DNA from 4 places in the Rhizobium sp. BK491 genome. Region 1 is predicted to be linked to each of the others. Evidence: predicted binding sites of a transcription regulator. Region 1 holds the regulator's gene; each other region holds the start of a gene.
The links. The regulator PhoB, encoded in region 1, activates phosphate uptake and scavenging genes when phosphate is short. The targets are predictions, from matches to a motif close to TGTCATNNANCTGTCAT.

Region 1 (5,216 bases):
GAGGTCAATATCAACAATCTCGCGGCCGTCCCATCGATCGTCTATGGCTTGCTGGGTCTCTCGGTCTTCATCAACATGATGGGTCTGCCGCGCTCGGCCTCGCTGGTCGGCGGTCTCGTGTTGAGCCTGATGACGCTGCCGATGATCATTATCGCCACACGCTCGGCGTTGCGGGCCGTGCCGCCGTCGATCCGCAGCGCAGCGCTCGGTCTTGGTGCATCGCGCATGCAGATGGTCTTCCATCACGTGTTGCCGCTTGCGATGCCCGGCATTCTGACGGGCACGATCCTCGGGCTTGCGCACGCGCTTGGCGAGACTGCGCCGCTGCTTCTGATCGGCATGGTCGCCTTCGTCGCCAACTATCCGGCATCGCCGCTCGATCCTTCGACGGCGCTGCCGGTGCAGATCTACATGTGGGCGAGCGAAGCCGAGCGTGCCTTCGTCGAAAGAACGTCCGGCGCCATCATCGTCCTGCTCTTCTTCCTCGTCGCGATGAACATCGGTGCCATCCTGCTGCGCCGCCGCTTCGAGCGGCGCTGGTAAGGGAGGGCCGGGGAATGAACATGATGACGGAAGCCGCAAGCGAAAGAGCCTTGGCCAAGAAGATGACCACGATCCCTTACAAGATGATCGGCCAGGACGTTTCTGTGTTCTACGGCGACAAGCGGGCGCTCTTCGACGTCAATCTGAAGATCCGCGCCAATACCGTCACGGCTTTGATCGGCCCTTCCGGTTGCGGCAAGTCCACCTTCCTGCGCTGCCTCAACCGCATGAACGATACGATCGAGACCTGCCGGGTCACCGGCAAAATCACGCTCGACGATCAGGATGTCTACGACGACAGCATCGACGTGGTGGAGTTGCGCGCCCGCGTCGGCATGGTCTTCCAGAAGCCCAACCCGTTCCCAAAGTCCATCTTTGAGAACGTCGCCTACGGCCCGCGCATCCATGGCCTGCATCGCTCAAAGGCCGATCTCGAGCATATCGTCGAGACCAGCCTGCAGAAGGCCGGTCTCTGGGGCGAGGTCAAGGATCGGCTCCATGATGCCGGCACGAGTCTATCGGGCGGTCAGCAGCAGCGTCTGTGCATCGCCCGCGCCGTCGCGGTCAGTCCGGAGGTCATCCTGATGGACGAGCCATGCTCGGCGCTCGATCCGATCGCGACCGCCAAGGTCGAGGATCTCATCCACGAGCTGCGGGAGAATTTCACCATCGTCATCGTGACGCATTCCATGCAGCAGGCAGCCCGCGTCTCGCAGCGTACCGCAATGTTCCATCTCGGCCATCTGGTCGAGGAGAACGACACCGATAAGATGTTCACCAATCCCGACGATTTCCGCACGCAGGATTACATCATGGGCCGTTTTGGTTGATGATGTCAGGCGCGCGGCTCATTTCACACAGTTCACCTTGAGGATAGAAAAATGGTCTCCACTCACATTCTCTCTGCCTATGACGAAGACCTGAAGTTCCTGACGCGCCGCATTGCTGAAATGGGCGGCCTGGCAGAGCAGATGGTTAGCGACAGCGTACGCGCGCTGGTCAATAGCGACGCTGCCCTGGCCCAGAAGGTCATCTCCGACGACGTCGTTCTCGACCATGCCGAGCGCGAAGTCGGCGACAAGGCGATCGTTACCATCGCCCGCCGTCAGCCGATGGCGGCGGACCTGCGTGAAATCATGGGCTCGATCCGCATCGCATCCGATCTGGAGCGCGTCGGCGATCTCGGCAAGAACACCGCAAAGCGCGTCATCGCCGTCCAGGGCACCGGTGTCCCGCGCCGTCTCGCCCGCGGCATCGAGCATCTCTCCGAACTGGCGCTGAGCCAGCTCAAGGAAGTTCTGGATGTCTACGCGACCCGCTCGCCGGACAAGGCCGTATCGATCCGCGAACGCGACGAGGAAATCGACGCCATGTACACCTCGCTCTTTCGCGAGATGCTGACCTACATGATGGAAGATCCGCGCAACATCACCACCTGCACGCATCTTCTCTTCTGCGCCAAGAACATCGAGCGCATCGGCGACCATGCCACCAACATCGCCGAGACGATCTATTACATGGCGACGGGCGCGCAGCCGGAAGGCGAGCGCCCGAAGGACGATACCGCCAATACCGTCGGCGCAGTGACCGAATAATCCGAAAGCGAAGAAAGGAGACCATAGGCGCATGGTTCCGAGAGTTGCTGTTGTAGAAGACGAGGAAGCGCTCAGCGTTCTGCTGCGCTACAATCTTGAGGCCGAAGGCTTCGAGGTAGACACGATCCTCAGAGGCGATGAGGCCGAGCTGCGTCTCCAGGAGCGCATCCCCGATCTCCTGATCCTCGACTGGATGCTGCCCGGCGTATCGGGCATCGAGCTCTGCCGCCGGCTGCGTATGCGGCCGGAGACGGAGCGCCTGCCGATCATCATGCTGACGGCCCGCGGCGAGGAAAGCGAGCGCGTGCGCGGGCTTTCGACCGGCGCGGACGATTATGTCGTCAAGCCGTTCTCTACGCCGGAGCTGATGGCTCGCGTCAAGGCGATGCTGCGGCGTGCCCGCCCGGAGGTTCTCTCCACAGTGCTGCGTTGCGGCGATATCGAGCTGGATCGCGAAACCCATCGCGTCCACCGCAAGAGCCGCGAAGTGCGGCTGGGGCCGACGGAATTCCGCCTGCTGGAGTTCCTGATGTCCTCGCCGGGCCGGGTCTTCTCGCGTTCGCAGCTGCTCGACGGCGTATGGGGTCACGATATCTACGTCGACGAACGCACGGTCGACGTCCATGTCGGCCGCCTGCGCAAGGCGCTCAATTTCTCCAATATGCAGGATGTCATTCGCACCGTTCGCGGCGCGGGCTACTCCATGGAGGCCTGAACGGCGATACCCGATCAGGCATCAACATAGCGGCGGAAACAGAAAACGGGCCTCAAGGGCCCGTTTCTTTATCTTAGTCATCAAGCCTCTCAGCCACGCGGCTGGGCCGGCCTACGCCGCTCATGCACCGGCTGGTAGGCCAGGCGCTGATGGTAGGTGCAGTAAGGCGATGAATCTGGGCTCTCGTTGCCGCAGAAATGGAAATCGTCCTTCAGCGGATCGCCGACCGGCCACTTGCAGGTGCGCTCCGTCAGTTCCGTCAGGCCGAGGCGGCGGGAGATCGGAACGACGACGTTCGATGCCGGGCGATACTGGATTTCGTTGACGGAATCGATCTCGATCTCTTCCTTCAGCATGGTTGCGCCCTGCTGGCGGGCAACCACCGTGCGGGTAGCAACGCGCGATCCGTAGGTCGCAGCGCGAGGTGCCGCTGCGCTGCGCTTCGGCGTGCGCGCTGCGGTTGTCGCGCCGCCCGCCTTCGCTCGGCCGGGGAGGTTCAGGCGATGCACCTTGCCGATGACGGCATTACGGCTCACGCCACCGAGCTGCGCAGCGATCTGGCTGGCGCTCAACCCTTCGGACCATAGCTTTTTCAGCTTCTCGACGCGTTCGTCTGTCCAATTCATGCCCTGTCTCCGCTGTCGCGTTTCCGATGGCAGAATCCCTCACCATTGCCTCGCATGGTATCGAGGCGCGAAACGCTCTAAAATTGTGGTGACTAGTTCCGCCGCATGCAGTCTAGCAATTGGTTTTTAACCTAGTGTGAGGCTGACTCCGTGACAAGAGTCGCGGGAATCTTGAGGAATCGATTTCGAGGTTTTCCCCAACTTGCTGTCCGGGCGTGGCATTTCTGCCATAGGCGCCGCCCGACGCATCTCTTTTGCCGGCAAGCGTTTTCTCGCACCTGCTAAAACGGCAGTTTTGTTGACATCGCGGTGCAAAACATCAATAGTGCCCAAGCCGCCGCAAGGCGGCATTTTTGATTTTTTCGGACCCGTTTCATCAAATGGAAGCGATCGGTCCTTAAAGTTGTGATCAGGAGATATGGCCATGGCCGAGACCACGCCGCTTTACGACACCTACTTGCGCGCTCCGCTGCGGTTCGAGCGAGGCGAGGGCGTCTGGCTGGTCACTGAGAATGGCGAACGCTACCTCGATTTCGCAGCCGGCGTCGCGGTCAATTCGCTCGGTCATGCTCATCCCCATCTTGTCGCCGAGCTGAAGGCGCAGGCCGACAAGGTCTGGCACCTGTCCAACCTCTATGAGGTGCCCGGCCAGGAGAAGCTGTCGAAGCGGCTGACGGAAGTGACCTTCGCCGACAAGGTTTTCTTCACCAATTCGGGCGCGGAGGCGCTGGAGTGCGCCATCAAGACTGCGCGGCGCTATCAATTCGCCAAGGGACATCCCGAGAAGTTCCATATCATCACCTTCGAAGGCGCCTTCCACGGCCGCACCATCGCAACGATCGCCGCCGGTGGCCAGGAAAAATATATCGAAGGTTTCGGCCCGAAGGCACCGGGCTTCGACCAGGTGCCCTTCGGTGATCTCGACGCCGTCCGCGCTGCCATTACCGATGCGACGGGCGCTATCCTGATAGAGCCGGTGCAGGGCGAGGGCGGTATCCGCCCGGCGACAAACGAATTCCTGCGCGGGCTGCGGGAGATCTGCGATGAGCACGGCCTGCTTTTGATCCTCGACGAAGTACAGTGTGGTGTCGGCCGTACCGGCAAGCTCTTTGCCCATGAATGGTCCGGTATCAAGCCTGACATCATGGCGGTCGCCAAGGGTATCGGCGGCGGTTTCCCGCTCGGTGCGTGCCTTGCGACGGCGGAAGCCGCTTCCGGCATGAAGGCCGGCACGCATGGCTCGACCTATGGCGGCAATCCGCTTGCCATGGCAGTCGGCAATGCGGTTCTCGATATCGTGCTTGCCGAAGGCTTCCTGCAGCATGTGCGCGATGTCTCGCTGGTCTTCCGCCAGGGGCTCGCCTCGCTCAAGGATCGTTTTCCTGACATCATCGAGGACGTTCGCGGTGAAGGCCTGATGCTCGGCATCAAAGCGGCCATTCCGCAGGCGGAACTGCTGCAGGCGATCCGTGCCGAGCATCTGCTCGGCGTTCCGGCCGGCGACAACGTCATCCGCCTGCTGCCGCCGCTGGTCGTCACTGCCGAGGAAGCACGCGAAGGTCTCGCCCGCCTGGAGCGCGCCGCCGAGCGCGCGCGCGCTGCCCGCACCAAGAAATCGGCTTGAATTCAACGCCCGCTGTCGGGGCGTTCCTGCCCCACGCGGGCGTTATTGTTTTTTCTGGAGCACAGGTAAGGACATGGCTTCTCCGAAACACTTTCTCGATCTCTCTGCCGTTC
Region 2 (5,216 bases), on a different contig from region 1:
AGGTTCCTCCGGGCCAGACCTATGCCTGGGACGACAACTCGACCTATGTGCAGAACCCACCCTACTTCGTAGGCATGGGCAAGAAGGGCGCCGGCATTTCCGACATCAAGGGCGCTCGCGTTCTCGGCCTTTTCGGCGACAAGATCACCACCGACCACATTTCGCCGGCCGGTTCGATCAAGGCTGCCTCGCCGGCCGGCTCCTACCTCATCGGCCATGGCGTCGGCGTCGCCGACTTCAACCAGTACGGCACGCGCCGCGGCAATCATGAAGTCATGATGCGCGGCACCTTCGCCAACATCCGCATCCGCAATCACATGCTCGGCCCGAACGGCAAGGAAGGTGGCTACACCATCCATTATCCGTCCAAGGAAGAGACGTCGATCTACGATGCGGCCATGCAGTACAAGGCCGAGGGCGTTCCGCTCGTCATCTTCGCAGGTGTCGAATACGGCAACGGCTCGTCGCGCGACTGGGCTGCCAAGGGCACGAACCTGCTCGGCGTGCGCGCCGTGATCGCACAGTCCTTCGAGCGCATCCACCGCTCGAACCTCGTCGGCATGGGCGTCATCCCCTTCGTCTTCGAGGAAGGCACCACCTGGGCAAGCCTCGGCCTGAAGGGCGATGAACTGGTCACGATCGAAGGCCTGGAAAACATCAAGCCGCGCGAGCGCAAGATCGCCAAGATCACCTATGGCGACGGCTCCGTGAAGGATGTTCCGATCATCTGCCGCATCGATACGCTGGATGAGGTCATCTACGTCAACAATGGCGGCATCCTGCAGACGGTTCTGCGCGATCTCGCTGCCTGATAGGCATTCAACACTGTTATTGGAGGCCGCGGGAAAACTCTTCCGGCGGCCTCTTGTTTTTCACGGTGATGTGTACGGCGAGACTTCCGCTCACTCCGGCCTCACCCCATCGTGACTTTGCGTCAGCGCGTTAAACTATTATCTCTTGTTTCAGATTTTTCGGGCTTGATGTGGCCTGGTCGCCCCAAGAAGCGCGAGTTTTGCAGAGCCCGTGTAGGCAGACGGCGCTCGAGATTGGATGCAGAGGTAGAGATAGAATGCGCCTTCGATTTTTGGTTCCACTTCTGGCAGGCATCGCGCTGGCAAGTTCGCTGCATGCGCAGGAGGCTCCGAAAATCAAGGGCGTCGTCGAACTCTTCACTTCGCAGGGCTGCGCGTCCTGTCCCCCCGCCGACGCGGCCTTTCGCAAGCTGATCCGCCAGGGCAATGTCGTGGCGCTTGCCTACCATGTCGACTATTGGAACTACCTCGGCTGGAACGACACCATGGCGTCCAAGGACAATACCGCGCGCCAGTATGCCTATGCCCGGACGATGGGCCGCAGCGGGGTTTATACGCCACAGGCGATCGTCAATGGCAGGGACCATATGAACGGTGCCGATCTCAGTGGCATCAACGTCAAGCTCGACGAGTTTGAGCGCCTTGGTGAGGGCCTGATGGTTCCGGTCAGTGCCGCCATGAAGGGCGACGAGCTGGAGATCAAGATCGGAGCCGGGCAGGGCAAGGCCAATGTGGTTGCCGTCTATTTCGACAAGGAGCAGATGGTGGCGCCGAAGGGCGGCGAAAATACCGGCCAGCAGATTGCCTATATGCATGCCGTCTCCGATGTCGAGACGGTGGGCATGTGGGACGGCAAGGCTATGAGCCTAGTGCTGCCCTCTACCGTGCTCGATAAAGCCGGCCGGCGAGGCCTCGCGATTCTGCTGCAGGCATCGACGCCTGCGGGCGATCCGGCCGCCATCCTGGGGGCGACTGTCTTGACTGTGGGCTCGGACGGCTGAGCGGTTTTTTCTGGAGCCCTTCATTCGGCTAGCGCCGAAAAGGGGAGGTGCCCGGCGAGGACGCATTCGGGGCTGGGGTTTAATCGATGCGCCCCGGCCGGGCCGTTTGACGCGGCGGCGCCAAACGGTTCCCTATACTTCCCGTAAATTGGGCGTCGTTTTGGCTGAAATGCGGCGCTGACGAGGTGCTTTCACAGCTGGGAAAGAAATTGTGAGCCGCCACCCGTCTTGCAATTTGATGTGGCTGAGGCAAACTGTCATTCTCCTGTCATGAGATAGCCCCTGGGGGATTGATGACTGATCAGCCGGATTTGAGACACGGTGAAAGCCGTTCCGTCGATACTAATTCATCCGTCGTCGTTGATCTCAGAGAATACAAACAGAGCAAGGACCCGCTGCCGGTGATGTTTCATCGCCGGGAGCTGGATGCGATTCTCTGGATCTATGGCCGCATGGTCGGCGAGGGCGAGTGGCGCGACTACGCCATCGACCATTTAAAGGACAAAGCGGTTTTCTCCGTCTTCAAGCGCTCCGGCGAGATGCCGCTCTTCCGCATCGAAAAGAATCCGAAGCTCTCGGCCAAGCAGGGCGCCTTTTCCGTCGTCAATACCAGCGGCATGATCCTGAAACGTGGTCATGACCTGAATCAAGTGCTGAAGGTTTTCGACAAGCAGCTGAAGCTGGTGGAGAAGTAGTTTCTGCGCGTTTCCGCAGCGGGCTAGGCGGCTCTGCAGACTGGCGGGTCAGATACTATCCCACAAACAATGTCCCCGGATAAACCGAAGGATCCGGATCGGTTTCCGCGCCGTGTCCGAGCGCCTTCTGCATCAGCATCGTATCCAGCCACCGGCCATGCTTGTAGCCGGTGCCTTTCAACAGGCCGGTTTCGGTGAAGCCTGCGGCGCGGTGTACGGCGACGGAGGCGGGATGGGCGCCGCCGATGACGGCGATCATCTGGCGGAAGCCAAGCGTCTGGCAGCTTTCGACGAGCGCATCGAGCAGCAACCGGCCGATGCCGCGCCCTCGAGCCTCCGGCGCCAGATAGATCGAGTCCTCCACCATCCAACGATAGGCCGGCCGCGTGCGGAAGGATGAGGCGTAGGCATAGCCGAGGAACGCGCCGGCATCGTCTTCCGCGACGAGATAGGGATAACCCTTGTCACGGATCGCCTCGAATCTGGCCGTCATTTCCTCCTGGCCCGGCGGCGTGATTTCGTAGCTTGCCGTGCCGTTGAGGACGGAATCTCTGTAGATGGCGGTGATATGGGGAAGGTCGTCTGAGGTTGCACTGCGGAGGCTGACGGACATTGCTTCTATTGCCTGATCTGCGAATTTGTGACGGGCGCTATCAAATCGCAGGGCGTGCGCCCGAGCAAACAAAAAAGGCGGCCGAAGCCGCCTTTTCGTATCTCATTCATGCCTTGCGATTAACGGCGGTTGCCCATGAATTGCAGCAGGAACATGAACAGGTTGATGAAGTCGAGGTAGAGCGACAGGGCACCCATGATCGCCTTGCGGCCAGCCACCGTCGCATCATCGGCGGTGTAGTACATTTCCTTGATCCGCTGCGTATCGTAAGCGGTGAGGCCTGCGAAGATCAGGACGCCGATCACGGAGATGGCGAACTGCAGGGCTGACGAAGCCAGGAAGATGTTGACGAGCGTCGCGATGATCAGGCCAAAGAGGCCCATCATCAGGAATGAGCCCATCGCCGACAGGTCACGCTTGGTCGTGTAGCCGTAGAGCGACAGCGCGCCGAAGGAGGCGGCGGTCACGAAGAAGGTCTGCACGACGCTCTGGCCGGTGTAGATGATGAAGATCGACGACAGCGACAGGCCCACCAGCGCGGCGTAGACCCAGAAGGTCGTCGTCGCGGCGGCCACACTCATGCGGTTGATCCTGAAGCTCAGGAAGAAGACCATTGCCAGCGGGGCGAGAATAACCACCCACTTCAGCGGGCTCAGATAGATCGCCTGGCCGAAAGCCGTGATCTGTCCGTTTGCGAAAGCGAGCGAGAAGGAGAGATAGGCGGCAACACCCGTGATCGCCAGACCCAGCGCCATCAGGTTATAGACCTTGAGCATATAGGCTCGAAGGCCCTCGTCTATCATCGCACCGGATTGCGCACCGCTCTGCGCCCGGTTTTGGTAATTGCGAAAGTCAGCCATGTTTTCCTCTTTCAAGCTCCGATTTGATTACGGTGTCGGGTCCTTCAAGGCCCAGGCGCCGCTGCGGAGCTCAGCATGCCTGCACAGAATATGAGGCTTTCGGGCCTTGTAGACAAGGGTCTAGCGGTCGGCCCCATGTTAAATCGGCGTAATATCGTGCCGATTCATCGCGTTCGGTTAATGCGCAAAGACGAATCAGAGTTCGCGCAGAACGGGCGCTGCTTTCTGCCCGAGAATCCGCCAAGTACCGATCAGGCCGATACCGACCGTCAAAATCAGGGCGATAATCAGCGTGGAGAGGGCAACGTCGGGCAGGAAGGCCGAGGGCAGGTGCATGATGCGGCTGACGATATACCAGGCGGAGGCAGCACCCGCGATCAAGGCGAAGACGGCGGTTGCCGCGCCCAGGATCAGGTATTCGTAGCTGAAGGCACGGATCAATGTTGCGCGCGTTGCGCCGAGCGTCTTGAGGATGACGGCATCGTGCGTGCGGGCGCGGTTGCCGGCGGCGAGCGCACCGGCCAGCACCAGCACTGACGCGATGAGCGCGACAGATGCGGCGGAACGAATGGCCGTCGCGAGTTGTCCCACAAGCGTGTTGACGACATCGAGAGCATCCTTGACGCGGACGCTTGTGATAGTCGGGTAGGTATTCGTGACTTTCCTCAGGATAGCTGCTTCCTGTTCGGAGGTGGCGGACGTGTCGGTCAGGGTGGCGAGCCAGGCGTGCGGGGCGCCCCTGAAGGTATTGGGCGAGAAGATCATCACGAAATTGATCGACAGCGACTGCCATTGAACCTTGCGGAAACTGGCGATCTTGGCGGTGATGTTGCGGCCGAGCACGTTGACGGTGACCTTGTCGCCGAGCTTCAGGCCAAGCGCCTTGCCTTCCTCTTCAGAGAAGGACACCAACGGCTCGCCGCCATAGTCCTTGTCCCACCATTTGCCTTCGGTGACCGAGGCGTTTTCCGGCACCGTATCGGCATAGGTGATGCCGCGGTCGCCGCGCAGGACCCATTGGCCTGCTGCCGGCACCTTCATCTTGGTGACATCCTCGCCGTTGAAGGCGACGATCCGGCCGCGCAGCATCGGCGCCTCGACGAGCTTGCCCTTGGGGTCGATGTCGAGCACGATCTTGCGAAAGCCTTCCAGCTCCGGCCCCTGAATGTCGACGAAGAAGAAATTCGGCGCCTGCTCGCTCATGCGGCCCATGAGCTCACGGCGCATATTGCCGT
Region 3 (5,216 bases), 710 kb from region 1:
AGGCGTGCTGCGCGGCCCCGATCCGCGGGAAATGGGCCGCACGGATTGCGTCGTCATATGGGGCACGAATGCCGTGGCGACGCAGGTCAATGTCATGACCCATGCGGTGAAGTCCCGCAAGGAGCGCGGCGCCAAGATCGTCGTCGTCGATATCTACGACAACCCGACAATGAAGCAGGCCGACATGGCCCTGATCGTCAAGCCGGGCACGGATGCGGCCCTTGCGTGCGCCGTCATGCACATCGCCTTCCGCGATGGCTATGCCGACCGCGACTACATGGCCAAATATGCCGACGATCCCGCCGGCCTCGAAGAGCATTTGAAGTCGAAGACCCCGGCATGGGCTGCTGGCATCACCGGCCTTTCGGTTGATGAGATCGAAGCTTTCGCCAAGCTCGTGGGAACGACGAAGAAGACCTACTTCCGCCTCGGCTACGGCTTTACCCGTCAGCGCAACGGCGCGATCGCCATGCACGCGGCAGCCTCGATCGCCGCAGTTCTCGGTTCCTGGCAATATGAAGGCGGCGGCGCCTTTCATTCGAACAGCGATATCTTCCGCATGGACGCGAGCGAACTCACCGGTCGCGCCATGAAGGATCAGGATATCCGCATGATCGATCAGTCGCAGATCGGCCGCGCTTTGACCGGCGATGCCGTGGCGCTGCGCCATCGCGGCCCGGTGACTGCGATGCTTGTCCAGAACACCAATCCGGTGAATATCGCACCGGAGCAGCGGCTGGTGAAGCGTGGTTTTGCCCGCTCCGACCTCTTCGTGGCTGTACACGAGCAGTTCATGACCGATACGGCCGAGATGGCCGATATCGTCATCCCCGCCACCATGTTCGTCGAGCATGACGACATCTACCGCGCCGGCGGGCAGAACCACATCCTGCTCGGTCCCAAGCTTGTCGAGCCGCCGCCGACCGTTCGCAGCAATCTCTTCGTCATCGAGGAGCTCGCCAAACGCCTCGGCGTCGCGGATCGCCCCGGCTTCGGCTTCTCCGCCCGCGAGATGATCGACAGGATTTTGTCGAGGAGCGGTCTGCCGGATTACGATTACTTCCTCGAACACAAATGGTTCGACCGCCAGCCGGATTTCGAGGAGGCACATTTCGTCAACGGCTTCGCTCATCCCGACGGCAAGTTCCGCTTTCGCCCCAATTGGACCAATCAGCCGGCGCCGAACCGCCCGCCAGCATCCGTCGGTCTGCTCGGCCCTCATGTCGAGCTGCCGGAGTTTCCGGACCAGGTCGATGTGATCGAGGTGGCCGACCCCGAGCATCCTTTCCGGCTTGCCACCTCGCCCTCGCGCAATTTCCTGAATTCGAGTTTCGCGGAAACGAAGACGTCACGGCAGAAGGAAGGCCGTCCAGAGGTGATGATCAATCCGGCCGACGCCGAGCGGCTCGATATCGTCAATGGCGAGTTGATCCGCATCGGCAATGGCCGCGGCGATATCCGCCTCCACGCCCGCGTGACGACGGAAGTGAAGCCCGGTGTGCTGATCGCCGAGGGGCTCTGGCCGAACAAGGCTCATGTCGACGGCGAGGGGATCAATGTGCTCACCGGCGCGGACCCGGTCGCGCCCTATGGCGGCGCGGCTGTCCACGACAACAAGGTATGGCTTCGCAAGGACGTGGCATGAGTAAATTCGAAAACGCGAAAGCCGAGATCGTCAGCGAAAAGACGCTGGCGGACCAATGGACGCGGCTGAGTACCTTTGAGGTCGATTACACGGATTCACGAGGCGAAAGACATCGCCTGAAGCGCGAGGTCTATCATCGCACGCCGGCGGCCTGCATCCTCCTCTATGATCCCAAGCGCGAAACCGTGGTGCTCGTTCGGCAATACCGTCTGCCGGCCCGGCTGGTCGGCGAGACGTCCTGGATGATCGAAGTGCCCGCCGGATTGCTCGACGGCGACCAGCCGGAAGCCGCGATCCGCCGCGAGGCCATGGAGGAGACCGGCTTTCGTGTGCGCGACGTCCGCTTCCTGTTCAAGGCGATGACCTCGCCCGGCTCATCGACGGAGGTCATTCATTTCTTCGCCGCCGTAATCGACACGTCCGACCGTGTTGCCGATGGCGGCGGGCTTGCGGAAGAGCATGAGGATATAGAGGTGCTGGAAGTTCGCCTGCCCGATGCGATTGTCATGATCGAGAAGGGCGATATCTGTGACGCCAAGACGATCATGCTGCTGCAATGGGCGACCTTGAATGTCGCCAGCCTGAAATAGGCGGCTGCGTGGGTGGGAGCTTGCTCTCCCATTCATCACATTGTCACGAATCGAGCTTACCGGGGCATGCGGCCGAAGACACTCGAATGCTTCCGCCCTTCCTTCGCTTATGGATGTTTCAGGAGAAAGCCGATGTGGCTCAGCAATTTCACGCTCGTTCTTCCTCATGAAGTCGTCGAGAAGGGCGCAGTGCGCATCGAGGACGGCGTGATTGCCGAAATCTGCTCGGAGCCGGTGGCGCAGCCAACGTTCGATGGCGGCGGCCGCTTGCTGATGCCGGGCTTCGTCGATCTGCATTGTGACATGGTGGAGCGCGAGATCGCGCCGCGGCCGAATGCGATGATGCCGATCGATTTCGGCATTCACGAGCTGGACAAGAAGCTGGCGGCGGCTGGCGTCACCACGGCCTTTGCAGCGCTCTCCTTTGCGACCGAAAGCGTCTACGGCCATGTCCGTTCGCTCGAAACCACCTCGGCGGTGATCCGCGGCATCGGCAGCCTGCGCGATGAGCTCCTGATCGACCACCGTGTCCATGCACGCTACGAAATCACCAATCTCGGCGCGGCGCCGACCCTGGAGCGGCTGCTGGAAGAAGGCTCCGTCGATATGATTTCGCTCACCGACCACACGCCGGGGCAGGGGCAGTATAACGACATCGAAAGCTATATCCGCAGCATGTCCGAGCGTCGGTCCATGTCGCGCGAGGCGGCCGAGGAGGTCGTGGCAAAGCGCATCGCACAGCGCGGGGACCCTGAGATCGAACGCAAGCTGCATGACGTGGTTGAACTTGCGCTGAAGCACAAGCTATCGCTCGCCTCGCATGACGACGACAGTGCCGAAAAAGTCGCCGCGATGCACGATCTCGGCGTGACGATCAGCGAATTTCCGGTGACGGGACCTGCCGCGGAGGAAGCCTGCCGTCGCGGTCTCTGGACCCTGATGGGCGCGCCGAACGCACTGCGCGGCCAGTCCATGTCCGGCAATCTCAGCGCCCTGGATGCGGCGCGCTCCGGCTTGCTCGGCATCATCGCGGCTGATTATCACCCGGCGGCCTTTGTGCCGGCGATCTTTAAGATCGCCGATGTTGTTGCCGGCGGTCTGCCGGCGGCGGTTGCGACGGCAACCTCCACCGCTGCCCGTTCGGCCGGTCTGACGGATCGCGGTGAGATTGCTGTCGGTCAGCTTGCCGATCTGGTCGCTGTCGAGCCCGGCTCGGTTCACCGCATCCGCGCCACCTTCCGCGGCGGCCGCATCGTCTATAGCGACGGCACGCTGCATCCGCTGATGGCAATTGCAGCTTGAGGAAGGCGGTTGAAAGGCGAATTGAGGCGTCCCGCGACCCCCTTCATCCGCCCTTCGGGCACCTTCTCCCCGAGGGGAGAAGGTGTTTTTGCTAGCCGCACCAGCTCGGCAGAAGTATCTCACTGAGAGGGTGACGTTTCCACCTTCCAATGAAGTTACACAGCTCCGGACGGGATCAGCTTCGTTATTGAAATGGTAGCATCCGAAGCGCTCCCTCCTTCTCCCCTTGGGGAGAAGGTGCCCGAAGGGCGGATGAGGGGGCTGTTCGACGCCAGAGCTCCGCAATTACTCCGCGTCCCCAAGTAGTGACAAAATCTGCCGTCCATCGACAGCAGGTGTTTTGCCGAGGCTTATGGCCTTGCCACCTTCCATCCTGACCTTGCCTTCCGCCAGAAGCCGCAGCGATTGCGGATAAATCTGATGCTCGACTGTAAGTACGCGGGCGGCAAGGCTGTCGGCGGTATCGTCGGTCAAGACAGGCACGGCAGCCTGGCCGACGACGGGACCTTCGTCCATGCCCTCGGTGACGAAATGCACGGTGCAGCCGGCGATGCGCATGCCGGCGTCGATCGCGCGCTGATGCGTGTGCAGGCCGGGAAAAAGCGGCAGCAGCGACGGATGGATATTGATGATCCGGCCCTCATAGGCCTGGATGAAGCGGCTCGAGAGCAGCCGCATATAACCGGCAAGGCAGATGATGTCGGGGGAGAGGGCTTCCAGCTGCGAAAGGATCGCCTCTTCATGGGCTTCCTTGCTGACAAATTCCTTGCGCACGAAAGCGAAGGTCGCAATGCCTTCAGCCGCGGCTTTTGCCAACCCGCCCGCATCCGCCTTGTCGGAGATGACGCCGACGATCTCCGCTGGATAATCCGCTGCCTTGGTGGCTTTCAGAAGAGCCAGCATGTTGGAGCCGCCGCCCGAGATGAAGACGACGACGCGTTTGCGCGGCGTGGTCATAGAGCGAGCGTGCCCTTGTAGACGGTGCCGGGAGCGCCTTCTTCGCGGGCAATCATGCGGCCAAGGGTAACGACCGCTTCGTCTTCAGCTTCAAGCGCGGCCTTCACGGCGTCGACATTTTCCTGAGCGACGACCACGATCATGCCGATGCCGCAGTTGAAGGTGCGCAACATTTCCTTGGCCTCGACGCCGCCCGTCTTGGCAAGCCAGGAGAAGACCGGCGGCACCTTGACGGCGGCCAGATCGATCTCGGCGGCGAGATGCTTCGGCAGTACGCGCGGAATATTCTCCGGGAACCCGCCGCCGGTGATATGGGCGAGAGCCTTCAGGGCATGGGTTTCGCGGATGGCTTTCAGCAGCGGCTTCACATAGATGCGCGTCGGCGTCAGCAGCGCTTCACCCAGCGCCTTGCCTTCGGCGAAGGGAGCCGGCGCATCCCAGCCGAGGCCGGAAAGCTCGACGATCTTGCGCACCAGCGAGAAGCCGTTGGAATGAACGCCTGATGAGGCGAGGCCAAGAATGATGTCGCCTTCGGCAATATCGCCGGACGGCAGCAGCTGACCGCGTTCGGCCGCACCGACGGCAAAGCCGGCCAGATCGTAATCGCCGTGGGAATACATGCCCGGCATTTCCGCAGTCTCGCCGCCGATCAGCGCACAGCCTGCATCGCGGCAGCCGGCCGCGATGCCGCCGACGATCGCCGCTCCCTGGTCGGGGTCGAG
Region 4 (5,216 bases), on a different contig from region 1:
GTTCACGGTGCTGCTCTCGAAAGCGGTTTTAACTCGCTGAAGATTACACGCTGCAGCTTAACAACGTATCCATGAAAAAGCACGGATTTCGAGAGGATTTTCGTGAAATTGCAGCTCGCAGCCGCCAATAGCCAGGAGATGGGCGGCACCGCGATTGCATGAAGCGCGGTGCCGTTCTGACGGCGGCTGCGAGGCGCAGCATCAGGCGATCTGCGAGGCCTCGACGACGGCGAGCGCCGCCATGTTGACCACGCCGCGGGAAGTGACCGACGGCGAGAGAATATGGGCCGGAAGCGCCGTCCCAAGCAGGATGGGACCGACATGCAGACCATCGGTCATCGTCTTGACCACGCCGAGCGTGATATTGGCCGCATCGAGATTGGGGAAGACCAGTAGATTGGCTTCGCCGGAAAGCGCGCTGTCCGGCATAACGTGGCGGCGCAGGCTCTCGGAAATGGCGCTATCTCCATGCATTTCGCCATCGACTTCCAGATCCGGCGCTGCCTTGCGAATGAGAGCCAGCGCTTCGCGCATTTTCGTAGCGCTTTCCGACTCCCGTGAGCCGAAGTTGGAATGCGAGACGAGGGCGGCGCGCGGCTCGATGCCGAAACGCTTGATTTCCTCGGCAGCCAGCCATGTGGATTCTGCGATTTCCTCGGCGGACGGGTTAAACGTCACATAGGTATCGGTGTAGAAGGTCGCGCCGCGCTGCGAAATGAGCAGGCTCAATGCCGAGAAATCACGAACGTCCGGCCGCTTGCCGATGACCTGGCGGACGATGCGCAAATGACGCTCATAACGGCCTTCGAGACCGCAGATGAGCGCATCGGCTTCGCCGCGCTTCAGGGCAAGTGCGCCGATGACAGTCGTGTTGGTGCGAACGATGGTGCGCGCTGCTTCGGGGATAACGCCCGCGCGACCGACCAGCGAGAAATAGAGCTCGACATACTCGCGGAAGCGGGGATCGTCTTCCGGATTGATGACGGCAAAATCGGTATTCGGACGGATCTTCAGGCCGTAGCGCTTCAGGCGCGTCTCGATGACGGAAGGACGGCCAATCAGGATCGGGACGGCCGTGCCTTCTTCAAGAAGAACCTGGGCGGCGCGCAGCACGCGTTCGTCCTCGCCTTCGGAAAAGACGACGCGCTTGCGCTCGGCAATCTTCGCGGCGGCAAAGATAGGCTTCATGACGAAGCCCGAACGGAAGACGAAGCGGTTGAGCTCGTCCATATAGGCGTCGAAATCGGTAATCGGGCGCAGCGCGACGCCGCTGTCTGCTGCTGCCTTTGCCACGGCGGGCGCGATGCGCAGGATCAGGCGCGGGTCGAAGGGCGAGGGGATCAGGTAATTCGGCCCGAAGACCGGAGTTTCACCGGTATAGGCCCGCGCCGCGACATCGGAAGGCTCCTCGCGGGCAAGTGCTGCGATGGCGCGCACGGCGGCCATCTTCATCTCTTCGTTGATCGTCTTGGCGCCGCAATCGAGCGCACCGCGGAAGATATAGGGGAAGCAGAGGACGTTGTTGACTTGGTTCGGGAAGTCCGAGCGGCCGGTGCAGATCATCGCGTCGGGGCGGGCGGCGCGGGCGAGATCCGGCATGATTTCCGGCGTCGGATTGGCGAGCGCCATGATCAGAGGCTTTTCGGCCATCTGCGCCAGCAGTTCGGGCTTCAGCACGCCGGCGGCGGAGAGGCCGAGGAAGACGTCGGCGCCGGGAATGGATTCGGCCAGCACACGCTTGTCGCTGTCCTGAGCGTAGACGGATTTCCACTCGTCCATCAGGACGTTGCGGTCCTTGTAGACCAGGCCTTCGATATCATGGACCCAGATGTTCTCGCGCCTGGCGCCGAGAATGACGAGCAGGTTGAGGCAGGCCAGCGCGGCTGCGCCCGCGCCGGAGGCGACGATCTTGACCTCTTCGATTTTCTTGCCGGCCAGTTCCAGTCCGTTGAGGATGGCGGCGGCGACGATGATGGCGGTGCCGTGCTGATCGTCGTGGAAGACCGGAATTTCCATTTTCTCGCGCAGGCGGCGCTCGACGTCGAAGCATTCCGGCGCCTTGATGTCTTCGAGATTGATACCGCCGAAGGTCGGTTCGAGCGCCGAGACGGTGTTGACCATCTCATCGACCGTCGGGGCTGCGATTTCAATGTCGAAGACATCGATGCCGGCGAATTTCTTGAAGAGAACGGCCTTGCCTTCCATGACTGGCTTGGAAGCGAGCGGGCCGATATTGCCGAGGCCGAGCACCGCCGAACCGTTGGAAATCACCGCTACGAGATTGGCGCGGGACGTGTAATAAGCGGCCGTTTCCGGGTTGTCGCGAATGGCAAGACAGGGCGCGGCGACGCCGGGCGAATAGGCAAGCGCCAGATCGCGCTGGTTGCCGAGCGGCTTGGTGGCCTGGATTTCAAGCTTGCCGGGGCGGGGATAGCGATGGAAATAGAGCGCCTGTTCGTCGAAATCGCCACTCGCCATGTTTTCGGCTTTTTTCGAAGTGTCGTGCGTATCCATCTCTCGGTCTCCATTCCTGCCTGCGCTTTGAGTCTTCTGCATACATCAATCGCTTCGCCTTCACAGTATGCAATTGAGGTCACAAAGCGTTTTTGTCGTGACAAAACTGAATTGCCTTTTTGCAAGAATTGAGCGGCGCGCGTCCCTTGGATCGAACGCTGCGCTCGTGGCTGAGCCGTCAAGCACAGGGATTGTCATCTTCCTGAAACACGAGTCTGGTTTTGGAATAGCCAACGTAGGATAGGGCACGGACATATAGTTCGTGAATGAAAACATGGACCCCCGGCATTTCCGAACGCTATTCATTTCTGACGTGCACCTCGGCTCGAAGGCCGCCAAGGCGGACTACCTGCTCGACTTTCTCCGTCATCACGAAGCCGATACCATCTTTCTGGTCGGTGACATCGTGGATGGCTGGAGACTGAAGCGAAACTGGTATTGGCCTCAGCACTGCAACGACGTAGTCCAGAAGCTCCTGCGCAAGGCGCGCAAGGGCACGCGCATCGTCTATATACCCGGCAATCACGACGAATTCCTGCGTGACTTCCCCGGCATGCATTTCGGCGGCATCGAGGTGGCGCAGCGCGCCATGCATGAAACGGCCGACGGCAAGAAATATCTCGTGCTGCATGGCGATGAATTCGATGTCGTCGTCCGCAATGCCCGCCTGCTCGCCTATCTCGGCGATTGGGCCTATGACATGGCAATCCTGATCAACATCGGCCTTGCAGCGGTACGCCGCCGCCTGAACATGCCATACTGGTCCTTCTCGGCCTGGGCGAAACTGCAGGTTAAGCACGCCGTCAATTTCATCGGCGAATTTCAGCGTGTCGTCGCCGAAGAGGCCAAGCGCAACGATGCCGATGGCGTCATCTGCGGCCATATCCACCATGCGGTGATCGAGGATCTCGATGGGATCCGTTACATCAACACGGGCGACTGGGTGGAAAGCTGCACGGCGATTGCCGAGCACGAAGACGGCACGTTCGAGCTGATTACCTGGCAGAATATTCTCGAGACGGAACCGGTTGGCTCACCTGTCGAGGAAATGCCGCGGGCACTCGGGGCACAGGCAGCATAATTCTGCGCCTGTTCACAGGCTTGCTAATAGCTTGTCATAATTATTGAACGCCTACAGCTTCGGTTTTTCCGAAACGGTACGGTTTGGCCATTTCTCGCCATAGTCGTATTCTCGATAGCGTGATAGGGACAAAGTAAGTTCCCTTCAGGTCTGTCATGATTCCCGCGATCAAGTCCTTCCAGGGCGAGGGTGCGCCTCCATATTTCCGCTTGCGCACTGCCTTGTCCTACTGCGCTCCGTTGTTCGTCAACGGAATTGCCCTGCCGTTTTTCCCCGTCTGGTTGGCGGGGCTGAATTTCAATGATCATGAGATCGGCCTGGTGCTCGCCATTCCTATGGTCGTTCGGGTGCTCGTGACACCCATCATCGCGGTGCTCGCCGATCATATGACGGAGCGGGCGGATGTGCTGCTATGGTCGGGTGCACTGTCGCTGTTGACGGCTGTCGCGCTCTATTGGACGAGCGACTTCTGGCCGGTGCTTCTGGTCTACGGCATTCAGGGGGCCACCTACGCGCCCTACGTGCCGGTGGTTGAGTCGATCGCCATGTCGGGCGTGCGCCGCTGGGGCTTCGACTATGGCTCGATGCGGGTCTGGGGATCGATCACATTCATCCTGTCGACCCTTCTCGGCGGCCAGCTGATCGGCATGTGGGGCGGCACTACTGTCTTGCCGGTAATGGTGGCCGGATTCATTCTGACGACGCTGATGGGGTTTTTCGCCCCGCGCATCGGGCCGACGCGCCGGCGCAACCTGCCGATCAATCTGCAATCTCCGACCGGAAATCTGCGCTCGCCGCACTTGCTCATCACCATGATCGGCGTGTCGATCCAGCAATCGAGCCATGCGATGCTCTATACGTTTGCATCGATCTATTGGCATAGGCTTGGCTTTTCCGGCGCGCAAATTGCTGTCCTATGGAGCATCGGCGTTGCGGCTGAGGTGATGGTTTTCTTCCTGTCGAAGAAGCTTAGTCGGCGGTTCAGCGCTTGGACATTGATCTTTTTCGGCGCGACCATGTGTATTTTGCGCTGGATCCTGTTTCCGATCAATTTCGGCTTCTTCGGCTATTTCATCCTGCAGTGTTTTCATTCCTGTACCTATGCCTGCGTCCACACAGGCATTCAGCGTCGCATCGTGGCCTCAGTGCACGAAACGCAGGAATCATCGGCCCAAGGGGCGTATTATTTTTACAACGGCATGTTCTTAGGGTTGATGACCCTTGCATCCGGCTATCTCTATGCCTGGCTTGACCTCGCCAGCTATTATGTCATGGCGGGCATTGCAGCTTTCGGGCTGGTCATGGTCATTTTCGCCTACGGGCTGCAGGCCAGGACGCCGGCAATCGGCGGCGGCGCTCACGGCGTATCCTGATGCGGCGCAACAAATTCATTTGGATATCAAAAAGCCGTGACATAAGTTGGCGTCGGCGCGAGATGGAAATTCCACGCGTAGTCGGTGTATTAAGCATTGACCACGCGGGCTCACCGAGTCGGCGTATGTTGTGCCAGATTTGAAAGACGCATGAGTTTGAAAGCAGCCGAGCAAAGGTCCGACGCACCGAAGATCGATGATGCGCCCGAAGGCGCAGGCCATCGCTATCGGCTGCAAGGCAATTGGCG

Region 2: a site for PhoB is predicted at 2,069-2,085, ahead of FHX05_RS22770 (DUF2794 domain-containing protein). Genes of this name have one in related genera too.
Region 3: a site for PhoB is predicted at 2,266-2,282, ahead of FHX05_RS13385 (alpha-D-ribose 1-methylphosphonate 5-triphosphate diphosphatase). Genes of this name have one in related genera too.
Region 4: a site for PhoB is predicted at 2,707-2,723, ahead of FHX05_RS02515 (UDP-2,3-diacylglucosamine diphosphatase). Genes of this name have one in related genera too.

Annotation. Positions count from the first base shown of each region.
Region 1 is NZ_JACIAR010000002.1:413,272-418,487, forward strand. Features, by position in the region: gene pstA (phosphate ABC transporter permease PstA) at 1-543, shown strand, start outside; gene pstB (phosphate ABC transporter ATP-binding protein PstB) at 558-1,373, shown strand; gene phoU (phosphate signaling complex protein PhoU) at 1,425-2,138, shown strand; gene phoB (phosphate regulon transcriptional regulator PhoB) at 2,170-2,853, shown strand; gene FHX05_RS09925 (GcrA family cell cycle regulator) at 2,943-3,479, opposite strand; gene FHX05_RS09930 (aspartate aminotransferase family protein) at 3,904-5,103, shown strand; gene argF (ornithine carbamoyltransferase) at 5,177-5,216, shown strand, end outside.
Region 2 is NZ_JACIAR010000005.1:196,653-201,868, reverse strand. Features, by position in the region: gene acnA (aconitate hydratase AcnA) at 1-812, shown strand, start outside; gene FHX05_RS22775 (thioredoxin family protein) at 1,070-1,813, shown strand; gene FHX05_RS22770 (DUF2794 domain-containing protein) at 2,107-2,508, shown strand; gene FHX05_RS22765 (GNAT family N-acetyltransferase) at 2,564-3,121, opposite strand; gene FHX05_RS22760 (Bax inhibitor-1/YccA family protein) at 3,241-3,981, opposite strand; gene FHX05_RS22755 (ABC transporter permease) at 4,177-5,216, opposite strand, start outside.
Region 3 is NZ_JACIAR010000002.1:1,120,735-1,125,950, forward strand. Features, by position in the region: gene FHX05_RS13375 (molybdopterin oxidoreductase family protein) at 1-1,645, shown strand, start outside; gene FHX05_RS13380 (NUDIX domain-containing protein) at 1,642-2,235, shown strand; gene FHX05_RS13385 (alpha-D-ribose 1-methylphosphonate 5-triphosphate diphosphatase) at 2,368-3,537, shown strand; gene purN (phosphoribosylglycinamide formyltransferase) at 3,823-4,494, opposite strand; gene purM (phosphoribosylformylglycinamidine cyclo-ligase) at 4,491-5,216, opposite strand, start outside.
Region 4 is NZ_JACIAR010000001.1:494,023-499,238, reverse strand. Features, by position in the region: gene FHX05_RS02525 (hypothetical protein) at 1-6, opposite strand, end outside; gene FHX05_RS02520 (NADP-dependent malic enzyme) at 202-2,514, opposite strand; gene FHX05_RS02515 (UDP-2,3-diacylglucosamine diphosphatase) at 2,789-3,595, shown strand; gene FHX05_RS02510 (MFS transporter) at 3,751-4,968, shown strand; gene FHX05_RS02505 (ABC transporter permease) at 5,119-5,216, shown strand, end outside.